3 regions of the Streptomyces sp. NPDC059989 genome follow, and region 2 is predicted to be linked to each of the others. Evidence: riboswitches for the same ligand, from Rfam matches in the RefSeq annotation. Region 2 holds a riboswitch; each other region holds the start of a gene.
The links. Region 2 has a riboswitch for cyclic di-AMP ahead of ACFWBN_RS09750 (M23 family metallopeptidase). Riboswitches for the same ligand answer to the same signal wherever they lie in the genome.

Region 1 (3,235 bases), on a different contig from region 2:
TCGAGCGCCTCGGGGGTGAGCCCGAGGCCCTGCTCCAGGTAGCGGTCCACGCCGCCCCAGTGCTCGTCGATGGTGTCGAAGGCGGCCGTCAGGTACTCGGCGCGGGCGTCGAAGAGCGGCGCCAGCAGCTCCATCACCTCGGGGGAGCGGGCCTCGGCCGACTCGCTGCTGCGGCGTACCCGGTAGCGGTTGTGCGGGGCGTTCGACTCCAGGTAGTCCGCCACGATCGCCTCGCGCGGGACGCCGAGCGCGAGCAGGGTGACGGCGATCGACAGGCCCGCCCGGTCCTTGCCGGCGGCGCAGTGCATCAGGGCCGGGACGCTGTCCTCGGCGAGGGCGTGCACCACCCGGCTGTGCTCGGCGGTGCGGTGCCGGATCATCCCGCGGTAGGAGTTCGACATCCGGGCCGCGGCCTTTCCGTCGCCCAGGAGCGAGCGGAGCTGGTCGAGGTCGCCGTCGCGGACCATCTTCCAGAACTCCCGGCCGTCGGCCGGATCCGACAGCGGGATGTTGACGTTGCGCACGCCCGGCAGTGCGACGTCCGGCCCTTCCAGGGAGTGGTCGGCCGCGTTGCGGAAGTCGAAGACGGTGTGCAGTCCGAGCGAACCGAGGAACTCTGCATCGGTTTCGGTGGCATGTGCGAGATGTCCGCTTCGGAACAGTCGTCCCGTCCTGACCCTTCGCCCGTCGGATGTCGGCAATCCACCCACATCGCGGAAATTGCGCACTCCGGTCAACTCCGGCTCCGGCTGCGGACTCACCGGCGGGGCCGGGGGTATCTGCTGGGTCAAGGAACTCCTCCGCTTCGTCGTAGGGTGTCCGAATTACACTACTTGGCGCCAACTTGCCATGAGCGGAGGCGAGATCGGGCACGTCCCCGTGAGCCAGATCATACGGTGACCGTGAGTGCCTGATCGCTAAAGCCGAAAGGCCCGGCCGGGGCGGTTGTTGACGGTGGGGAATGGACAGAGGGTGACCGGAATTCCGTTGATCCCTCATCCCTGTGATTCCGTCAGGGAATTCATGGCTTGTTAGGTGCGGCCGAACTCGATTACCTTCGCGATCGATCCGGGTGGACCGCCGAATCCTGCCGCCGCCCGGGAACCGCACCCGACTATTCACGCGCGCGGCAGGAGCGGGGGAACCAGGTAAGCCGCCGACCCGGATGTTTGATTCCGGGACGGCTCGGGGTGAAGCCGTACATGTTCCGTTCATGTGCGGCCGGACATCTCCAGTCCGAACCCGACAGCTCACCTCGCAGGCGCCGGAGAGGAATTCGCCATGCCTGCAAAGGGTAAGCACCGCCGTCCCAAGTCCCTTTCGATATCCCGCGGTTTCGCCGCCGCAGGCACCGGTGGCGCGGCCCTCGCGCTGCCGCTGATGGGCGCCGCCGGCGCCCAGGCGGCCGGCACCCCCGCCGCGGCTCCGGCCACGGCTCCCGCGGTGGCCCCCGCCGTCGCTCCGGCCGCGGCCCCGCAGGTTCCGGCCGCGCTCCAGGCCGCGCCGACCGTGTACACGGTCGTGCCGGGCGACTACCTCTCCAAGATCGCCGCCGAGCGCCACCTGTCCGGCGGCTGGGAGCAGCTGTACGCCGACAACCGCGAGGCCGTCGGCACCAACCCCTCCCTCATCCACCCCGGCCTGAAGCTGACGCTCGGCGCGAAGGGCGAGGCCGCTCCGGCCGCCGAGTCCGCCCCGGCCGAGGCCCCCGCGCCGGCCGAGGCCCCCGCCGACGAGGCCGCCGAGCAGGACGCGCCGGCGCCCGTCGCCCCGCAGCCGAAGCAGGCTCAGAAGCCGAAGAGCACCGGTTCGTCCACCGGGGCGAAGGCCCCGAGCGCCGCCGGCTTCGTGGCCCCCGTGGGCGGCGGGATCTCCACCCAGTACAAGGCCTCCGGCGCCATGTGGTCCTCCGGCTACCACACCGGTGTGGACTTCATCGCGAGCTCCGGCACCACCGTCAAGGCCGTCGGCGCGGGCACCGTGGTCTCCGCCGGATGGGGCGGCTCGTACGGCAACGAGGTCGTCATCCGGCACGCGGACGGCAAGTACTCGCAGTACGGCCACCTGTCCTCGCTCGCCGTCTCGGTGGGCCAGAGCGTCACCGCCGGCCAGAGCATCGGCCTCTCCGGCTCCACGGGCAACTCGACCGGCCCGCACCTGCACTTCGAGATCCGTACGGGCCCGTCCTACGGCTCGGACATCGACCCGCTCGCCTACCTCCGCACCAAGGGCGTCAGCATCTGACGGCACCCGCCGTCGGCGCACGGACACACGTCAGGCCGGGACCCGAGGGGGTCCCGGCCTCACGTGTACTTATTCCTTATCCCCCGGGTGGTATAGATCACGGTCCGTCAACCCCTCATTACGTTGGCGTAGGTTGGTTACGGGAGTGAAGGATGTTGTCGTGGCAGCGACGACGACGACATTCAAGACCATCGGCTCGTACGCGGCGATCGGGGACAGCTTCACCGAAGGCGTGGGGGACCCGGGGCCCGGTGACTCCTATCTCGGCTGGGCGGACCGGCTCGCCGTGCTCCTGGCCGATCGGCGGGACGAGCACGACTTCCGCTATGCGAACCTGGCCGTGCGCGGCCGGCTCCTCGACCAGATCGTGGCCGAACAGGTCCCGCGGGCCAAGGAGCTCGCCCCGGACCTCGTGAGCTTCTGCGCGGGCGGCAACGACATCATCCGGCCCGGCAGCGACCCCGACGACGTGGCGGAGCGGTTCGAGGCGGCCGTCGCCGACCTCACCGGGGCCGTCGGCCAGGTCATGATCACCACCGGCTTCGACACCCGGGGCGTGCCGGTCCTCAAGCACCTCCGGGGCAAGGTGGCGACGTACAGCGCGCACGTCCGCGCCATCGCCGACCGCTACGACTGCCCGGTGCTCGACCTCTGGTCGCTGAAGTCCGTACAGGACCGGCGGGCCTGGGACGCGGACCGGCTGCACCTGTCGCCCGAGGGGCACACCCGGGTCGCGCTGCGCGCCGCGCAGGTGCTCGGGCTGGAGGTGCCCACCGACCCCGACCAGCCGTGGCCGCCGCAGCGGCCGCGCGGCTCGGTCGACGTGACCCGGGACAACATCCAGTGGGCGCGCGAGCACCTGGTGCCGTGGATCGGCCGGAGGCTGCGCGGGGAGTCCTCCGGAGACCACGTGGAGGCGAAGCGACCGGATCTGCTGCCGCTGTAGGCGGGGCGGGAGGGGAGCGGGGGCCGCAAGCGGAATCCTTCGGGG
Region 2 (3,235 bases):
CTCGACGAGATCCCGCACGAGCTGGCCAACCCGCAGCGCCGCGCCGCCAAGCAGCTCTCCAAAGAGCTCTTCCCGGCCTCCCTGCGGATGTCCCGCCCGCGCCAGGGCACCGAGGAGACGGTCGCCCGGATCGACTCCGCCGCCGTACGCGCCTTCTACGAGGCCCACGTGCGCCCCGCCACCGCCACCGCGGTGGTCGTCGGCGACCTGACCGGGATCGACCTGGACGCCGTGCTGGCGGACACCCTGGGCACCTGGACGGGCAACTTCGCCGATGCCCTGCCGGTGCCCCCGGTGACCGCCGACGACACCGGCCGCGTGGTCATCGTGGACCGCCCCGGCGCGGTCCAGACCCAGCTGCTGATCGGCCGGATCGGGCCCGACCGGCACGACCGGGTCTGGGCGGCCCAGGTGCTCGGCACCTACTGCCTGGGCGGCACCCTCACCTCCCGCCTGGACAAGGTGCTGCGCGAGGAGAAGGGCTACACCTACGGCGTGCGCTCCTTCGGCCAGGTCCTGCGCTCGACCGCCGACGGCAAGGGCGCCTCGATGCTCGCCATCAGCGGCTCGGTGGACACCCCGAACACCGGCCCGGCGCTGGACGACCTCTGGAAGGTGCTGCGCACCCTCGCGGAGGGCGGCCTGACCGACGCCGAACGGGACGTGGCGGTACAGAACTTGGTGGGCGTGGCCCCGCTGAAGTTCGAGACGGCGGCCTCGGTCGCCGGCACCCTGGCCGACCAGGTCGAGCAGGAGCTGCCGGACGACTACCAGGCGCAGTTGTACGCGCAGCTCGCCGCGACCGGCACGGTGGAGGCGACTTCCGCGGTCGTGGCCGCCTTCCCGGCGGACCGGCTGGTCACGATCCTCGTGGGCGACGCCTCGCAGATCGAGGCACCGGTGCGGGCGCTCGGTATCGGCGACGTGAGCGTCGTCACCAACTGACGTTTCGGCCGGCGTCCAACTGGCGCCGGACCGAAGGTCAATTGAAGGCCGATCCGCGATCGGCGTGAGGGGCCCCGGCGGCTTGCCCGCCGGGGCCCCTTTTGTCCGTTTGATGGTGTGGTTGCTTGTATGTGATGTGGCGTACGCAACAAAAAGGCGTGTCTGTTTGGCGATTGACTGATGATCCGCCTAGCGTCGGCCGTGCTGTCCGTCAGTTGTACCCGCCGCATCCGCGGCACCGGGCAGCGATCGCCGAGTCCCCGTCAGGCGCGAGCCTGGGGAGCCGGGGACCCACATCAGTCCCTGGGGTGAATCGGACCGCCTCGCAAGAGGAGGCCCGTAGGAGACCTTCCTGCTCCGAACCCGTCAGCTAACCCGGTAGGCGAGAGGGAAGGAAAGGATCAACCCCTTCATGGCGTTTGGCAGTCGTGCCGCCGGTAAGCACCGTGGTTCCAGTCGTCTGAGCCGCAAGACCGCCGGTTACGCCGGCATCGCCGCCCTCGCCACCACGGGCGTCGTCGGCTCCCTGGCCGGTCCGGCCTTCGCCGCGGACAGCGGCAGCGGCAACACCATCCAGGACAACGGGCTGGACGCCGTCGTCGTCGCCGAGGAGCTCGCCGGCGACATCGAGGACCAGGCCGCCTCCCAGCAGCGCGCCGCCGAGCACGCCGCCGCGCAGGCGCAGGCCGAGGCCGACGCCAAGCAGCGGGCCTCCGAGGCCAAGCGCCTCGCCGAGGCCAAGGCGAAGGCCGAGCGCGAGGCCGCCGAGCGCGCCGCCCGCGAGGAGGAGCGCAAGCGCCTCAACACCTTCGTCGCCCCGGTCGACGGCTCGTACGTCAGCACGCAGTACCACGCGGGCGGCGGCATGTGGTCTTCCGGCAGCCACACCGGCATCGACTTCCACGCCGCCTCCGGCACCTCCGTCCACGCGGTGGGCGCCGGTACCGTCGTCGAGGCCGGCTGGGGCGGTGCGTACGGCAACAACGTCGTCATCAAGCACAACGACGGCACCTACACCCAGTACGGGCACATGTCCTCGCTGAGCGTCTCCGTCGGCCAGCAGGTGACCCCGGGCCAGCAGATCGGCCTGTCGGGCTCCACCGGCAACTCCAGCGGCCCGCACCTGCACTTCGAGGCCCGCACCGGCTCCCAGTACGGTTCGGACATCGACCCGGTCTCGTACCTGCGCTCGCACGGCGTCAGCCTCTGACCCGAAGGCGCCCGCGTCCGCGGACCGCACCACCGCTTCGCCGCTTCACCGAAGGCCCCGGCTCCCCGAGCCGGGGCCTTCGCGTTGTCCGCGTGCAAATGTTTCGCATTCTCGACCGCTCTCGGAAATTATCGTGTGTTGCAATAGAGTCGCAGCACGCGCACGCGTGTCCAATGAGGGTGCGAGTCGGAAATAGGCGGAGGTTCGGTCTTGCGTATTCCTGCGCACGCGGTATGCACGGCAATTCGCGACGACATCGTCTCCGGGGTCTTCGAACCGGGCGGCAGACTCACCGAGGAGGTGCTGGCCCGCCGGTACGGGGTCTCGCGCGTCCCCGTCCGCGAGGCGCTGCGGACCCTGGAGTCCGAGGGGTTCGTCACCACGCGCCGGCACGCGGGTGCCTGCGTGGCCGAGCCGACCGAGCAGGAGGCCGCCGACCTGCTGGAGCTGCGGATGCTGCTGGAGCCCCTCGCCGCCGCCAGGGCCGCCAGGCGGCGCACCGAGGCCCACCTCAAGGTGTTGCGCGGACTGGTCAGGCTGGGCCAGGAACGGGCCAGGCGGGGCCAGGGGGAGGACCTGCGGTCCCTGGGGGGCTGGTTCCACGAGACCCTCGCCCAGGCCTCCGGCAGCCCCGGGCTGATCGCGCTGCTCACCCAGATGCGGCACAAGGTCGCGTGGATGTACGTGGTGGAGGCGCCGGTCCGGCCGGTGGAGTCCTGGGCGGAGCACGGCGCGATCGTGGACGCGGTGGCGCGCGGGGACGCGGAACGGGCCCGGGCGCTGACCGCGATGCACGCCGACCGGGCGGCGGGCGCGCACCGGCTGCGGCTCCGGACCGTGGTGAGCACTTCGCAACCTGCCGTAAACATGTCGAGCGGCCGGCATTAACAGAGCCCGTATACAAAGGACCGGTATCGGCGCGAATTAGCGGCCCGGCCGTTCCGCATTCCCGCGGAGCCGGATTTCGCGGAGCCGAATTCAGGTGCTGCCTTATTTCCGCCGGCCCGGATATTCCGTCGCGGAAACAGCGAAGCCGTGGCCCCCGGAACTCCGGTGACCACGGCTTCGCCGCGTGGACTG
Region 3 (3,235 bases), on a different contig from region 2:
CGGCAGACACGTCCACCTGGGACAAGGTCGCCGAATGCGAGAGTGGCGGCACGTGGAGCGCCAACTCCGGCAGCGGATCGTACGGCGGACTCCAGTTCACGCAGGAGGAGTGGCGCAACGCCGGCGGGCTCGACTTCGCCCAGCGGCCCGACCTCGCGAGCCGCTCGCAGCAGATAGCCGTGGCCGAGCGGGTGCTGGCCTCGCAGGGGCCCCAGGCGTGGCCGCTGTGCGCGGCGTCGGCCGGGCTGGACGCGCAGAGCCCCGCCGCGGCGGTGGACCCCGGCTTGCCGGGCGGCTCCCACACCGTCAGCCCCTCGGCGTCCCGCCCCGACGACAAGGTGCCCTCCACCGGACAGCACGAGCCGTCCACGGACTTCGGCGCGCCGAGCCACCCCGCCCCGAGCCCGTCCGAGAGCCCGTCGTTCGTGATCCCCGAGGGCCCCCTCGGGCCCTCCCTCGGACTGCCCGTCATGCCGTCGCCCGACGACCCCACCCCGGACCCGACGCTCCCGGTGGTCCCCACGGACCCGACCGCGCCTCCGGTCACCCCCGACCCGACGGCCCCGGTGCTCCCGGGCGGCCCGACCACGGACCCGGTGGACCCCACCGCCCCTCCGGTGAACCCGGCCGACCCGACGGCCCCCGCGACCCCGGGCGCCACGACCTCTCCGACGGCCCCGGGCGCCTCCGCCGAACCCACCGCCCCCGCCGCCCCGTCCGCCACCCCGGCGGAGGGCAACGGCAAGCACCGCGGTGCGCCCGCCGCCGAGACGCCCGCCACACCTGACGCCGCGTCGGACCCCAAGTACACGGTGCAGGCGGGCGACAGCCTGGCCACCATCGCGGTCGCCAAGGGGGTCAAGGGGGGCTGGAACGCCCTCTACGAGGCCAACGAGCAGGTCATCGGCCAGGACGCCGACCTGATCAAGCCCGGCCAGAATCTGGATCTAACCTCGTAATAGGGGCACTTAGGGCGGTCGGAAAGAGTTGATTGTCCGTTTTGATCAAGTGAGACATGTGTCTCTTCCGGTCAACTGGCGTGTCCCGCCCCGGGGCTTCCGCAAACCCCGCCCTCACCTGCGCAAACGTGCGTACGAGGGACGCAAGTAGGGGCCGTTTCCCCCCGATGTCGCTTGTTGAACATCGGGGGGAGGCCTGTCTACCTTCTGAATCGCCCGCCACCGCGGGCTCCTTCGACCGCATCGCCGAATCCTGCCGGCGGACGGAGGGAACAGTCGTCGCGTCAAGCGCCGAAGGCAGGAGCGGGGGAACCAAGGTAGGCGCCGGGAGCGGCCGTTGAGAGACGGTCACGCCACCGGCTAGGGGTTAAGCCGTGCGCTAGGTCGCACGACCGGGCAACTCACTCGCCCGAACCCGACAGCTCACCTCGTAGGCGTCGGTGAGGAGAAATCCATGCTGCTTTCCGGCAAGGGCAAGCACCGCCGCGGCTCCAAGGCCGTCCGCATCGTCACGCTCGCCGGTGTCGCCGGTGTGGCTGTCGCCGCCCCCCTGATGGCCGCGGGCACCGCCAGCGCCGCCACCGCTTCCCAGTGGGACAAGGTCGCGCAGTGCGAGTCCGGCGGCAACTGGTCCATCAACACGGGCAACGGCTACTACGGCGGCCTGCAGTTCTCGTCCTCGACGTGGGCCGCGTACGGCGGCAAGGCGTACGCCGCCCAGGCCAACCAGGCCTCGAAGTCCCAGCAGATAGCCATCGCCGAGAAGGTCCTCAAGGGCCAGGGCAAGGGCGCCTGGCCGTCCTGCGGCGTCGGCCTGACCAACTCCTCGTACGACGGCGGCTCGGCCGAGGCCCCCGCCAAGCCGAAGACCGAGCAGAAGGCCGCTCCCAAGAAGGAGCAGAAGGCCGCGCCGAAGACCGAGCAGAAGGCCGCGCCCAAGAAGGAGACCCCGCGCTCCGAGGCCCCGGCCGCCAGCCGCTCCGAGCGCACCGAGGCCCCCAAGACCGGCAACGGCTCCTACGAGGTCAAGGCCGGCGACACCCTCAGCACCATCGCCGAGGCCAACGGCGTCAAGGGCGGCTGGGAGAAGGTCTTCGAGCTGAACAAGGACATCGTTTCGGACGCCGACCTGATCTTCCCGGGTCAGAAGCTGAAGCTCAGCTGAACAGTGCGGCAATAGCCGCGCCCCCCACCGCCCGGCGCGTTTCCCCCCACGCGCCGGGCGGCGGCGTTTGCCCAGGTGGCTGACCGACGATCAAGAGTCCTATGTCATGGAAGAGGGGTATTCGGGCCCTTTTTCGTCCCAGGACCCGGGCGGTCGGCCGACCGAGTGCCCGGAGGCGGTTAGGCTCTAGTCGGCGCAGGCCATCCCACGGCCTGACGCCACCGCACACCCAGCGTCACATCCCAGAAGGAGATGCTCGTGCCGTCCATCGACGTCGTCGTAGCCCGGGAAATCCTGGACTCCCGAGGCAACCCCACGGTCGAGGTCGAGGTGGGCCTCGACGATGGCAGCACCGGCCGTGCTGCAGTTCCGTCCGGCGCCTCCACCGGTGCATTCGAGGCCATCGAGCTCCGTGACGGTGACCCCAACCGTTACTTCGGCAAGGGTGTCGAGAAGGCCGTCCTCGCCGTCATCGAGCAGATCGGGCCGGAGCTCGTCGGCTACGACGCCACCGAGCAGCGGCTGATCGACCAGGCCATGTTCGACCTGGACGCCACCGACAACAAGGGCTCGCTCGGCGCCAACGCCATCCTCGGCGTCTCCCTCGCCGTCGCGCACGCCGCGTCCGAGGCCTCGGACCTTCCGCTCTTCCGCTACCTCGGCGGTCCGAACGCGCACCTGCTGCCCGTTCCGATGATGAACATCCTCAACGGTGGGTCGCACGCCGACTCCAACGTCGACATCCAGGAGTTCATGATCGCCCCGATCGGCGCGGAGTCCTTCTCCGAGGCGCTGCGCTGGGGTGCCGAGGTCTACCACACCCTCAAGAAGGTCCTGCACACCAAGGGCCTCTCCACCGGCCTGGGCGACGAGGGCGGCTTCGCCCCGAACCTGGAGTCCAACCGCGCCGCGCTCGACCTCATCGTCGAGGCCATCAAGCAGGCCGGCTACACCCCGGGCAAGGACGTCGCGCTCGCGCTCGACGTCGCCGCGTCCGAGTTCTACAAGGACGGCAAGTACGAGTTCGAGGGCCAGTCCCGCTCGGCCGCCGAGATGACCGACTACTACGCCGAGCTCGTCGAGGCGTACCCGCTGGTCTCCATCGAGGACC

Region 1: it holds a riboswitch for cyclic di-AMP, as region 2 does, so the genes downstream of both, ACFWBN_RS24175 (LysM peptidoglycan-binding domain-containing M23 family metallopeptidase) here and ACFWBN_RS09750 (M23 family metallopeptidase) in region 2, are expected to answer to the same signal.
Region 3: it holds a riboswitch for cyclic di-AMP, as region 2 does, so the genes downstream of both, ACFWBN_RS35320 (transglycosylase family protein) here and ACFWBN_RS09750 (M23 family metallopeptidase) in region 2, are expected to answer to the same signal.

Annotation. Positions count from the first base shown of each region.
Region 1 is NZ_JBHWUO010000027.1:108,605-111,839, forward strand. Features, by position in the region: gene ACFWBN_RS24170 (tyrosine-protein phosphatase) at 1-791, opposite strand, end outside; cyclic di-AMP (ydaO/yuaA leader) riboswitch at 1,069-1,277, shown strand; gene ACFWBN_RS24175 (LysM peptidoglycan-binding domain-containing M23 family metallopeptidase) at 1,282-2,244, shown strand; gene ACFWBN_RS24180 (SGNH/GDSL hydrolase family protein) at 2,405-3,190, shown strand.
Region 2 is NZ_JBHWUO010000008.1:80,446-83,680, forward strand. Features, by position in the region: gene ACFWBN_RS09745 (M16 family metallopeptidase) at 1-945, shown strand, start outside; cyclic di-AMP (ydaO/yuaA leader) riboswitch at 1,186-1,345, shown strand; gene ACFWBN_RS09750 (M23 family metallopeptidase) at 1,358-2,155, shown strand; gene ACFWBN_RS09755 (GntR family transcriptional regulator) at 2,366-3,043, shown strand.
Region 3 is NZ_JBHWUO010000066.1:27,089-30,323, forward strand. Features, by position in the region: gene ACFWBN_RS35315 (transglycosylase family protein) at 1-959, shown strand, start outside; cyclic di-AMP (ydaO/yuaA leader) riboswitch at 1,239-1,411, shown strand; gene ACFWBN_RS35320 (transglycosylase family protein) at 1,414-2,124, shown strand; gene eno (phosphopyruvate hydratase) at 2,377-3,235, shown strand, end outside.